3 regions of the Rossellomorea sp. GCM10028870 genome follow, and region 2 is predicted to be linked to each of the others. Evidence: riboswitches for the same ligand, from Rfam matches in the RefSeq annotation. Region 2 holds a riboswitch; each other region holds the start of a gene.
The links. A riboswitch is a leader RNA that binds a small molecule or an ion and turns the genes downstream of it on or off. The one in region 2 is predicted to bind cyclic di-GMP.

Region 1 (3,275 bases), on a different contig from region 2:
ATATGCATGATTCATGGAAAAGAAGAAGTATCTTGAATTTATTGCTTCTGTTCCTTTCATCGATCGAATGGTGTCTGTATAATCAATCCACGTTACATTTTGCAGCTTTTGATCTAATTTCGCATTAATCTCTTGTTCGATTTCCCTCATCCGCCTCATCAGCTCTCCAAAGCTCATTTTAAAATGAGTGGCTGCCTGTTGATGAGGAGAGTGTTTCACAAGTAAGGCCATAAATTCCTCAGACGTCTCGGATCGGCTCGCCAATTCATCTTCAAGACCGACCACATATTGATAGATGTCCCTTTTTTTATTCGGCAGGCCTTTAACAATATCCCGTGCGACAATTTCCATTAAATGTTCGTTCATCGTATTCACCTCGGCATAAGTTTATACCTTAACCTATTCTTTGTAGTGGTACGACATGCACTAGTTCATGTTGTATTTTTTCAAGAAGCGTTCTGCACGGCCTCCGCGATCAGAGAACTTCTGTCTTCCTGTATAAAATGGATGCGTGTCCGAACTTACTTCTACTTTTAATAAAGGATACGTGTTCCCGTCTTCCCACTCAATCGTTTCATTGGATGTTTTCGTAGATCCAGTTAAAAAGGAAAAACCGCTGTTCGTGTCCATAAATACCACTTGTTGATACTCTGGATGAATGTCTTTTTTCATTCTTAATTCCCCACCTTGAAGATTAATGTATTACCAACTTGATTTTTTGACGCCGGGTATTTGCCCTTTATGAGCAAACTCTCTGAAAGCGATACGGGACATCTTAAATTTACGGAGATAGCCTCTTGGTCTCCCTGTAACTTCACAGCGACTGTTTAATCGCGTCGGCGAGGAATCCCTCGGCAGCTTCCTTAACGCTTCATAATCACCCTTCTCCTTTAAATCCCTGCGCAAATCTGCATACTTCTGAACAAGCTCCTGACGCTTCTTCTCTTTTACTACCTTTGATTTCTTGGCCAAAATGATTCACTCCTTCTTTAATCGTAATCATTACGTTTTATAACGGAATAATGTCATTAAAACATACTCTCTATCTTTTTGCAATGATATTTACCTGCTATCTTTTGGAGTGAACTTTCCAGAACCGATCTAAAATGAAATCTATTAAAAATAGTTAAAACCGAATACCATTCAACCCGGCATTCGGTTTTATATGTCCTATGCTGCTTTTAAACCTTCTAAAATAAGTATAAAGTATTTAACTGTATCTCCGCTACGGCGATTGATGACTTCAATGTCCATTAGGATTTTCTTAACCTCTTCAGCACCTATACGTTCGATAATTATCTCTGTGATTTCTTCAGCTGTATATTCACCTACATCAGTAGACCTCAAAGCAGTCCTATTCCTTCTACAAAAACTTCTTAATTGCCTTTTTAATTCAGTCAATTCCAACATCATCATCCTTACTACAGATTCAAATCCTACCAAACACGTCGTATAGATAAAAAAGCCCACCAAAAAGGCAGGCTAAATGATACTAATAAACGTTCGGAATAGTATTCATTGTAATCCATTGTTTTCGGTAACCCGGCCATCGTTATTCTCATCTGAGAATGGTAGACCCGAGGCTTTGCGTCCTAATCTTTCAATTAGTTTGCCCTTATCAAATTGTAGGAACTACAGTTGTCATTATACTAAAAAACGTAATGTATGAGAAGATTCTTAATGGAATTAGTGAATATTCTCTAGACTTTCATATAACTAGAAAACCCGTCGTAAAAAAACCCCGCTTCTATTGAAGCAGGGTTTTAAGATTAAAAGTTAATATATTGACGTGGGTTTACAGCATTTGATTTCGATGCATTCCATGAACCTGCATGAAGTTCAAAGTGTAAATGCTGCCCGAAAGAGTATCCTGTGTTACCCATGTAACCGATTCTGTCACCCTTGTTAACTGCTTGTCCAGTGCTTACAGATGAAGAAGCCATGTGGGCATAAACAGTTGTGAACGTTTGACCGTTGATTGAGTGAGTGATGTATACTACATTTCCATAGCTTGAGCTATAGTGACTCTTGATGACATATCCATCAGCAGCTGCAGAGATTGGAACACTGCCGCGCGCTGCGATATCTGTACCATAGTGAAAACGCTTTTTACCGTTCAACACGTCCCAGCCAAAGTTTGTTGTAATCGTTCCGGAAGCTGGAGATGTCCAGGCACCGGCACTTACTGGTGCACTTGGAGCTGTTTCAGCAGGAGCTGAAGAAGAACCACCGCTGCTGCTTGTTGTTGCTTGTTGTTGAGCTGCTGCACGTTTAGCCGCTTCTGCTTCCGCTTGACGCTTGCGCTCGATCTCACGCTGACGTGCAAGTTCTGCTAAGCGTGCTTGTTCAGCCTGGATTTCACCTTCAAGCTGGTGTTCCATTTTAGAAAGCTCATCCGATTCTTTTTGAAGATCTTTTTTCTCTACTTCAAGAGAAGCCTGTTGTGCTTCAAGCTGCTTGAATAACTCAGCTTTTTGAGCTTTTTGACTATCAAGATCTTGTTTAAGAGATTCAAGACTTGCTTTAGTAGATTCTAATTCTGCAAGCTTTGCTTCTACTTCTTCTTGTTTCTTTTCTAATTCAGCCTGATCACGTTTTTGTTCGTCCATGATCTTTTTATCGGCACTTACGATTGTATTTACTGCTGTTACACGGTTGATGAAGTCACCGAAGCTGTCCGCGCCAAGTAGTACATCAAGATAATTTGCAGAGCCGCCTTTTTCCTGGATCGCACGGGCACGTTCTTTTAATAGTTCGTTACGTTCTTTAATTTTTTCTTCTAAAATTTTAATTTCTTCTTTAAGTTTATTGATTTCTGCAGTTGTTTCATCAATCTCTTTTGTTTTTTCAGCTATCTTAGTTTCAGTATCTTTTAATTTTGTACTGATTTCAGCAATTTGTGTTTGGATTTCTTGTTGTTTATTGATGTTTTGGTTAATTTCTGACTTTTTCTCATCAATCTTTCCGTTAATTTCTTCTTTTTTAGAAGAAATGTCATCTTGCTGTTTCTTTAGATCCTCCACGGAGGAATGAGCGTTAGCAGTTGTCCCCAATGTTGGTAGACTTCCGATTGTTAATGCTGCTGCAATTGATAATGATATGAAATACTTCTTGTTCAAGCGGCATGCTCCTTTCAGCTTCTATCAACCTATCAAATTTTACACTTTTAAGAACTTACGAACAGACATAAAGCTTCCCCATGCCCCGATCAAGCAACCCATTAATAGAATTAATCCGTTTACTTGATAGATAAAGGGGGTAAAATCCAATATCTG
Region 2 (3,275 bases):
TGACCATCGGTCTGAAGTCCTGGACGATATAATACGTGATTCCTCTCATATTGAAAATCGTTTCAATGATAAATAAGCTCGACAGCATCCCCCAAATAATCAGCTTTCCATGATAAAACAGGCTTGGAGAAATATTTTTCAGTACGTGGGCAAAGAGGATCCTGCCTTTTGACATTCCCTTACTTTGGGCAAACTCTATATGTGGCTTAAGCATCTCTTCTTCCATAATAAAAAGAAGAATACGAAAGAAAGAGATCATGGGAATAATCGATAATGTGATGATAGGAGCAAGAAAGATCTTTTCATCCCCAAACTCTGTAAATTTCATTAATTCGAAGCCGAAATGCTTTATACCATACACAATGAGAAGCTGGAGCATAAACGCAAACATTAAGTCAGGTACCGTCTCAAATAGGTTTAATACTTTCTTTAGAGAAGACGTAACCCATCGGGGCAAAAACACTGTGAATAGTGTAAGGATGAATGCTATTCCCAGGCCCAAACCCAATGCTCCGCCGATAATCTGCAAAGAATACAGATAAGGTCCCCAAAGCATGTCCAGAAAATCGACGGTTATCCCTTTATAGGAATAGCTCCAATTTTCACGGTCCAAAAATACAAAAACAAATTTAATGAACTCTTCAAAGAATCCGACAAAATTATACAGACCCCTCTCCTTAAATACTTCAGGTGCGATACTCACGGCTAAAATACCAATCAACCCGAGAATATAATAGAACATAAATTTCAGCGGAAATGTGAGAAGCCTCATACTTTGATCCCCTTTTTTTCTCTTTTTCCTCAGTTTAATGGAAATGTTAAATATTTTCAATTTTATTTCAATTCCGACAAAACCACTGTAGGTTTCCACGAAAAAAGGTAACTCCCACACTTCAGAGTCACCATTCCATTTAAGCTAATAGTCGACTTGGCCTTCCCAGATAAAAGCCTTGTCCTATTGTAATCCCAATTTCCTCTGCCACTTTCATATCCTGTTTGGTTTCAATTCCTTCTAACACAATTAACGTATCCTTACCGTAAAATTGATTAAAAAAGGACAGGAATCGTTGTTTCTTATCATCTTGAGCCAGATTTAGAGCAAAATAGCGATCCAGCTTAATGATTTCCGGTTCATATTCAATGGATTTCTTGATGGAGGATGTCCCTTGACCAAAGTCATCAATCGCATACCATACTCCATATTGCTTAAGTTCTTTGAGTGACTCTTTTAATAATGGATTCTGCCAGAGTTCCTCCGCACTCGACTCATTAATCTCAAGTACAAGACGCCCCTTAATTTCAGGATGCTTCTTCATGAGGTCATAAAAATAGGTATGAAAGCTTGGGTGAAGAATCGTCGTAATATAAATATTAAGAAATAACTTACAGTTCTTCAATCCATTCTCTGAAAAGCTTTCAAGAGCTTTTGAAATGGATAAGGTATCAAGCTTATATAAGATATTCGCTTTCATGGCAGACTGAAAGACACTTTCAGGGTTTTCGTTATACTTGTTTCGTAACAGGCCCTCATATGCATAGAGGGATTGATGCTTGCCCATTTCATATAAGGGCTGAAAATCATGATAAATATAATCGTTTTGAAAAATAGTAAAGATGTTCATAGGACCCCTATACTCTCTGTTTATTTTTATAGAAGATGTCTAAATGTAAAAAAGCCTTATAAAAAAACCACACAAAAACGTATTCCTACGTTCGTATGTGGTCGGTTGCGCTACTAGCTCCCCTAAATGTAAGCGCCCATCTATCATTTAGGTTCAAAGCTCCCATTCGAATTGTCTGTATTCAATGAAATTAGTCTTATAAGAAAAATATACCACAAACGTAGTACTTATGGGGTGTGTTTTCAATGAATATTAGAAAATTCTTAAAAAAACACTCATCTTGATACATACGGATTGTCTTTAACCCAAAACCTCCATGGATAATCCCTCGCTTCTCCAGTGTTTTCAATTCCTATTCGTTTTCCTTCTACAATGTTTTCTGGCTGGTATCCTCTTGAGATGATGAGAGGCGGTTCTAAATAGCTCCCTCCGTAGTCCTCCATTGTGATGCCTAACGCTTTCGTCAGCTTTCCTGGACCATTTGTCCAATTTTTCTTTATATGACCCGGCCTTCTTCTTTCCATAAGCCCCAACCCTTCAAGTGGTTCAACGGCTCTAATGAGAATCGCTTCAGGCTTCTCTCGTTCACCGCTCACTACATTCACTAAACAATGGGTATGCATAACATATGTATATATCCGGCCTGCTTCATGAAACATGACTTCCGTCCGCTTCGTACGCCTGTTTCCATAACTGTGAGCCGCTCGATCCTCAGGCCCTAAATAGGCTTCCGTTTCCACAATGTAACCTGATGCAGTTCCCTCCTCCGTCTCTTTCATTAATACACATCCCAACAGGGACTTTGCAAGCTCCAAAGTGGGTTGTTCGAAAAAGGAAGGCGGCATAGGCGTATACTTCATGATTTTCACTTCCTTTAACCAAATAGTCAGTACTTATAAGTATTGGTATACCCCATTTACTTGAGGGTTAAATATAATAGAATGTTTAGCTTTTATTTATAGCCTACCCTTAAACAAATCTAAAGGTATGGCTTCCACCTTCCGATCATTCCTGCCCGTTGTGGTTTCTGCTTTACAAAGAGAGTTCCAAATGGCTTCTTCTACGCTATCCACGGTCATTTCAAATAGGGTGGATATGATCGGTCCGTCTTCTTTAATGAAAGAGTAAAGAATCGTGTTATCATTGTCGGGCTGATGTGGAATCCGGTGAGCAGTAGAGAAAGCAAGAACAACATCACCACTTCCATGTGCTGCATACGAACCCGTTCTTGAAAGACCGAATGAAGCACGTTTGGCCAATCGTTTAAGCTGCCTTTCATTGAGAGGTGCATCGGTAGCTAAGATGATCATGATGGATCCATCGGGTATATCCATATCCTCCCCGGTGTGAAGGGTGGGAACCATTAAATCTTTTCTGTGGCCGAAATTCGTTAATACGAGTGCTCCCACTTTATACTTTTCATCTCCAAATGCATACTCCCTGGAGCTCGTCCCTATACCTCCTTTATATCCTAAACAAAGCATCCCGGTTCCCGCTCCTACACACCCTTCTTCAACAGGTCCGGATTGTGCATGAAGAATGGCTTCCCTGGCATCTTCAGGCTTTACATGAAGGCCCCGGATATCATTGAGATAACCATCATTGCATTCTCCCACAACGACATTTACTGTCCCTGTTGTGTCGCCGATTTCA
Region 3 (3,275 bases), on a different contig from region 2:
GGGAAGATCCCTTTCATCATTTCGTATTTCTCCCACTATTTCCGTCATAACGTTTACAAAATCAGGACTATACCCCATGCCTTTAAATCCGTGGGTGCAAAGAAGATGATGTCCCCTAAGTACTCTCTTCATTTTATCCTCCTCTTTTTACAGCTGCTGAATTTGATCCGATTCATGGAAGGTTACTTTTTCACTGACATGGCCATTGGCGGCACGGTACATTCCATAAGCCACTTGACCACCTGAGATGCTTCTGTACTTTTTTAACTTACCTACCATTACCGGGCGGATGGCTCTGGAAAAGATTTCTCCCGCTTTTTCCCCAAGGCGGAATTCATCTCTTTCCCCTAAAAGAAGGGATGGCCTGAAAATGTGCAGGGCAGGATAATTCAGGGCTATTAAGTCTTCCTCGAGCTCCCCTTTCACCTTACTATAAAAGAACGGTGAACCGGAGCTCGCCCCAATAGCTGATATGACCATATATTGTTTGGCCCCATGGTCCTTACCGAGGTTTCCTAGCTGAACGGGGTATTCGTAATCTACCTTTCTAAATGCTTCCTTCGTCTGCGCCTTCTTGATGGTCGTTCCAAGACAACAAAATACATCGTCGATTTCCTCGTGGGGCAGGAGCTTCATCTGATCGAATGGGATGATTCGTTCATCCAACTTCTCATGCTTCACCCCGCTGCTTCTTCTCACGAACGAAATCACTTTTTTATACTCGGGACTCTTGATGAGTATTTCAATCAGGTGTGAACCAACCAATCCAGTGGATCCTTCAACCAAGGCTACTTTCGGCATCTTTCATTCCTCATTTCTTCTTTGTCTCTATTCAGATAGATCCTTCCAGCTTCTGTGATGATGAACTGCGATTCCATTATAGGAAGAATATGTACCATACTGGGCATCAACAAGAGCAAGTTCAGCAAGCATGATTTGCTCTCCATTTTCATGAAATGTCAGGAATTCCCCTTCAGCAGATGGAGCTGTTTCCACTCCTACCTTCACCTTTTTCCCTGCAGCCTGGGCAAATTCCATCTCATTCCTGACAAGTTCAATGATTCCATTCTCCCCATTCGCCAGATCCCGGTATGCCATAACACCAACTTCATCCGTCCTCCCAATCACCCACTGAGCAAGGTTACCTTTTCCTAATTCATTGTTAAATGTTTTCCCATCAAACCAAAATGGAATATCCATCCCTAATGGAAGCTGAAGCGAATCAGATCGAATCACTGCTTCATTCACCATCTTCTGATAATTCAACACCGTCTTGCCGTAGGCGGTTGACCATCCGGATAAAAGGTAAGGCTCCACATCCAAATGAACACCGGTAAATCTTTGATCCTCACTCGTTTCAAACTGGTATTCCTCCAGCCAATCAAAAAAAGCAATGAGGGCGGATTGTCCTTTTACGGTCGCCCATTTTGGAGCCCCGTCCAAGGCGTACACGTGTATATTTTCTAAAGTCGCCATTTGAATAAATAGTTGATAGTGTTCCTTCTCTATGTTCGGGTTCACTTGCAGATACACTTCATCTACTCCATGAACTTTAAAAAATCCGATGATTTCTTCTTTATGTCCGACGATGTCAACCGTATTCCAAAGCCACGTGCTTTTCCCTCTCACGTCCATACCAGCTGCCTTTTCATTTGATTGGTAAGAATTGATACTCAACAGGATCAGACAAATACTCATCTTCCATATTCTATTCATCTTTCATTCTCCTCTTCTTGAGCCTTGACTCTTGTGAGGAGCCTGGCAGCTTGGCGGCCATTCGAAAGACGGGCAGGCCGATAGCTTTTTCAGTCCTTGCTTTTCAACAAGTTTGCCTTTTTCAGTTTGTTTTATTCTTCCTCTTTAGTATAGTCCTTTTTCCTTTATTGAAAAGATGTAATTTTCAATTAATAATCATATCAAAAAAGCGCCAGTCACTTTCGGATTGGCGCTTTTTTATGTACTGCTCATGACACTATTTGCTTATAATTCTTCATCCTCGAAAAATTGCTGTAATTTCTCATCTTGTTCAGGATCTGCATTTTCAGACGCATACGGATTATCCTTGACTCCTGCTGTATCCATATTTGTTTTGATGGCGAGAAATGGTCCTTTCGGTTCCTCTGCGATGACACGGTCGTTTAACTGTTTGAAATCGGGCATGTCTTTATTTCCTTTTTTCACTTTATCTTCTTCCTTCAATCGTTTCACCACCATTCTTATAAGCGATTAGAATAATATCCTCTTCCGTTTGCTGGCGAAGTTCACTTTCCATGTTTCTCACTATATTCAAGGTATCTTCAGACAGGTCCGCTACGGGAAATTCTTTCGTATTCATTCTTATCATCTCCTACCCATTTTCATTGGATTGTCCGATTTCCTTTTCTGCCATGAACCCGTTTCCTTCCTCTACTGCATGATGTTCCTCCACAGACTCTCCCGGAACATAGACTTGACTGGGATTTCGAACCTCATTATTCAAAGTGAATTCCGGGTTTAACGGCGTGTCCATTCGTAACTCTTCAGGTTTCTTATGATCTCTCATCTATTCCACCTCCAGTATTTAGTATGGCTACTGAATACATAATCATGCAAAACACGAAAAATCGACTGGCATCGGGCAGCAAAAAAAGCGTTAAGCAATAACGGTGCTTAACGCCATGAAACTGATTCAAACCCACGTATAATCCCTTCCCCAGCTATCCCGGGCAAGATCTTTGATTTCATCGACAATTTCATTTTCCACAGCAAAGGCATCTCCCTGTTCATAAGGGTTGTAGTGGAAAGCGTATAGGCGGGAAACAAACTCGTGAAACGGAAGTGAGCATTCTCCTTCCAGTTCCCCGTTTTCCATGACGGAAGGTTCGATGCCCTGCCCCCAGTTCTGTGATCCATCATTATTCGGATTATAAAAATAGATCCGGTATTCGCCCTTGGGATCCTGGGTGATTCTCAAAATCGAAACGGCATGGAAGCCAAGGAGCTTTCCATGAACATTTGTGATGAAGATCCCGACTGGATTCGGATAGATCAATCCGTAGTCATCATTGTATTCCGGGTGGTGAGTGGCATAGAATAGGCGAACGAATCCCGGATAGTCAGAAATGAGGCCTGTTAGTGAATCAATGACTGTGCTAAACCCTTTTTGAACCCAATCTCCATAAAATTCCGGATTCACCCAGCGGTGTCCATCTTCCCCTCTAAGCGATACACGTCTCATCATCTCACTATAAATACGGTCAAGATGAGGAACGAGAACAAGTGACACAGGATCAAGC

Region 1: another riboswitch for cyclic di-GMP. It lies ahead of ACFQWC_RS15570 (hypothetical protein); the one in region 2 lies ahead of ACFQWC_RS22040 (EAL domain-containing protein).
Region 3: another riboswitch for cyclic di-GMP. It lies ahead of ACFQWC_RS17225 (amidase); the one in region 2 lies ahead of ACFQWC_RS22040 (EAL domain-containing protein).

Annotation. Positions count from the first base shown of each region.
Region 1 covers NZ_JBHTGN010000003.1:353,338-356,612, forward strand. Annotated here, with positions in the region: gene ACFQWC_RS15555 (hypothetical protein) at 1-366, opposite strand, end outside; gene ACFQWC_RS15560 (type B 50S ribosomal protein L31) at 427-672, opposite strand; gene rpsN (30S ribosomal protein S14) at 703-972, opposite strand; gene ACFQWC_RS15570 (hypothetical protein) at 1,171-1,407, opposite strand; cyclic di-GMP riboswitch class I at 1,534-1,624, opposite strand; gene ACFQWC_RS15575 (murein hydrolase activator EnvC family protein) at 1,770-3,119, opposite strand; gene ftsX (permease-like cell division protein FtsX) at 3,159-3,275, opposite strand, start outside.
Region 2 covers NZ_JBHTGN010000007.1:59,221-62,495, forward strand. Annotated here, with positions in the region: gene ACFQWC_RS22035 (ABC transporter permease subunit) at 1-772, opposite strand, end outside; gene ACFQWC_RS22040 (EAL domain-containing protein) at 912-1,622, opposite strand; cyclic di-GMP riboswitch class II at 1,713-1,793, opposite strand; gene ACFQWC_RS22045 (DNA-3-methyladenine glycosylase) at 1,898-2,482, opposite strand; gene ACFQWC_RS22050 (DmpA family aminopeptidase) at 2,579-3,275, opposite strand, start outside.
Region 3 covers NZ_JBHTGN010000004.1:194,262-197,536, reverse strand. Annotated here, with positions in the region: gene ACFQWC_RS17235 (DUF1284 domain-containing protein) at 1-132, opposite strand, end outside; gene ACFQWC_RS17230 (NAD-dependent epimerase/dehydratase family protein) at 148-801, opposite strand; gene ACFQWC_RS17225 (amidase) at 829-1,716, opposite strand; cyclic di-GMP riboswitch class I at 1,758-1,843, opposite strand; gene ACFQWC_RS17220 (hypothetical protein) at 1,981-2,199, opposite strand; gene ACFQWC_RS17215 (hypothetical protein) at 2,183-2,335, opposite strand; gene ACFQWC_RS17210 (hypothetical protein) at 2,348-2,542, opposite strand; gene ACFQWC_RS17205 (hypothetical protein) at 2,669-3,275, opposite strand, start outside.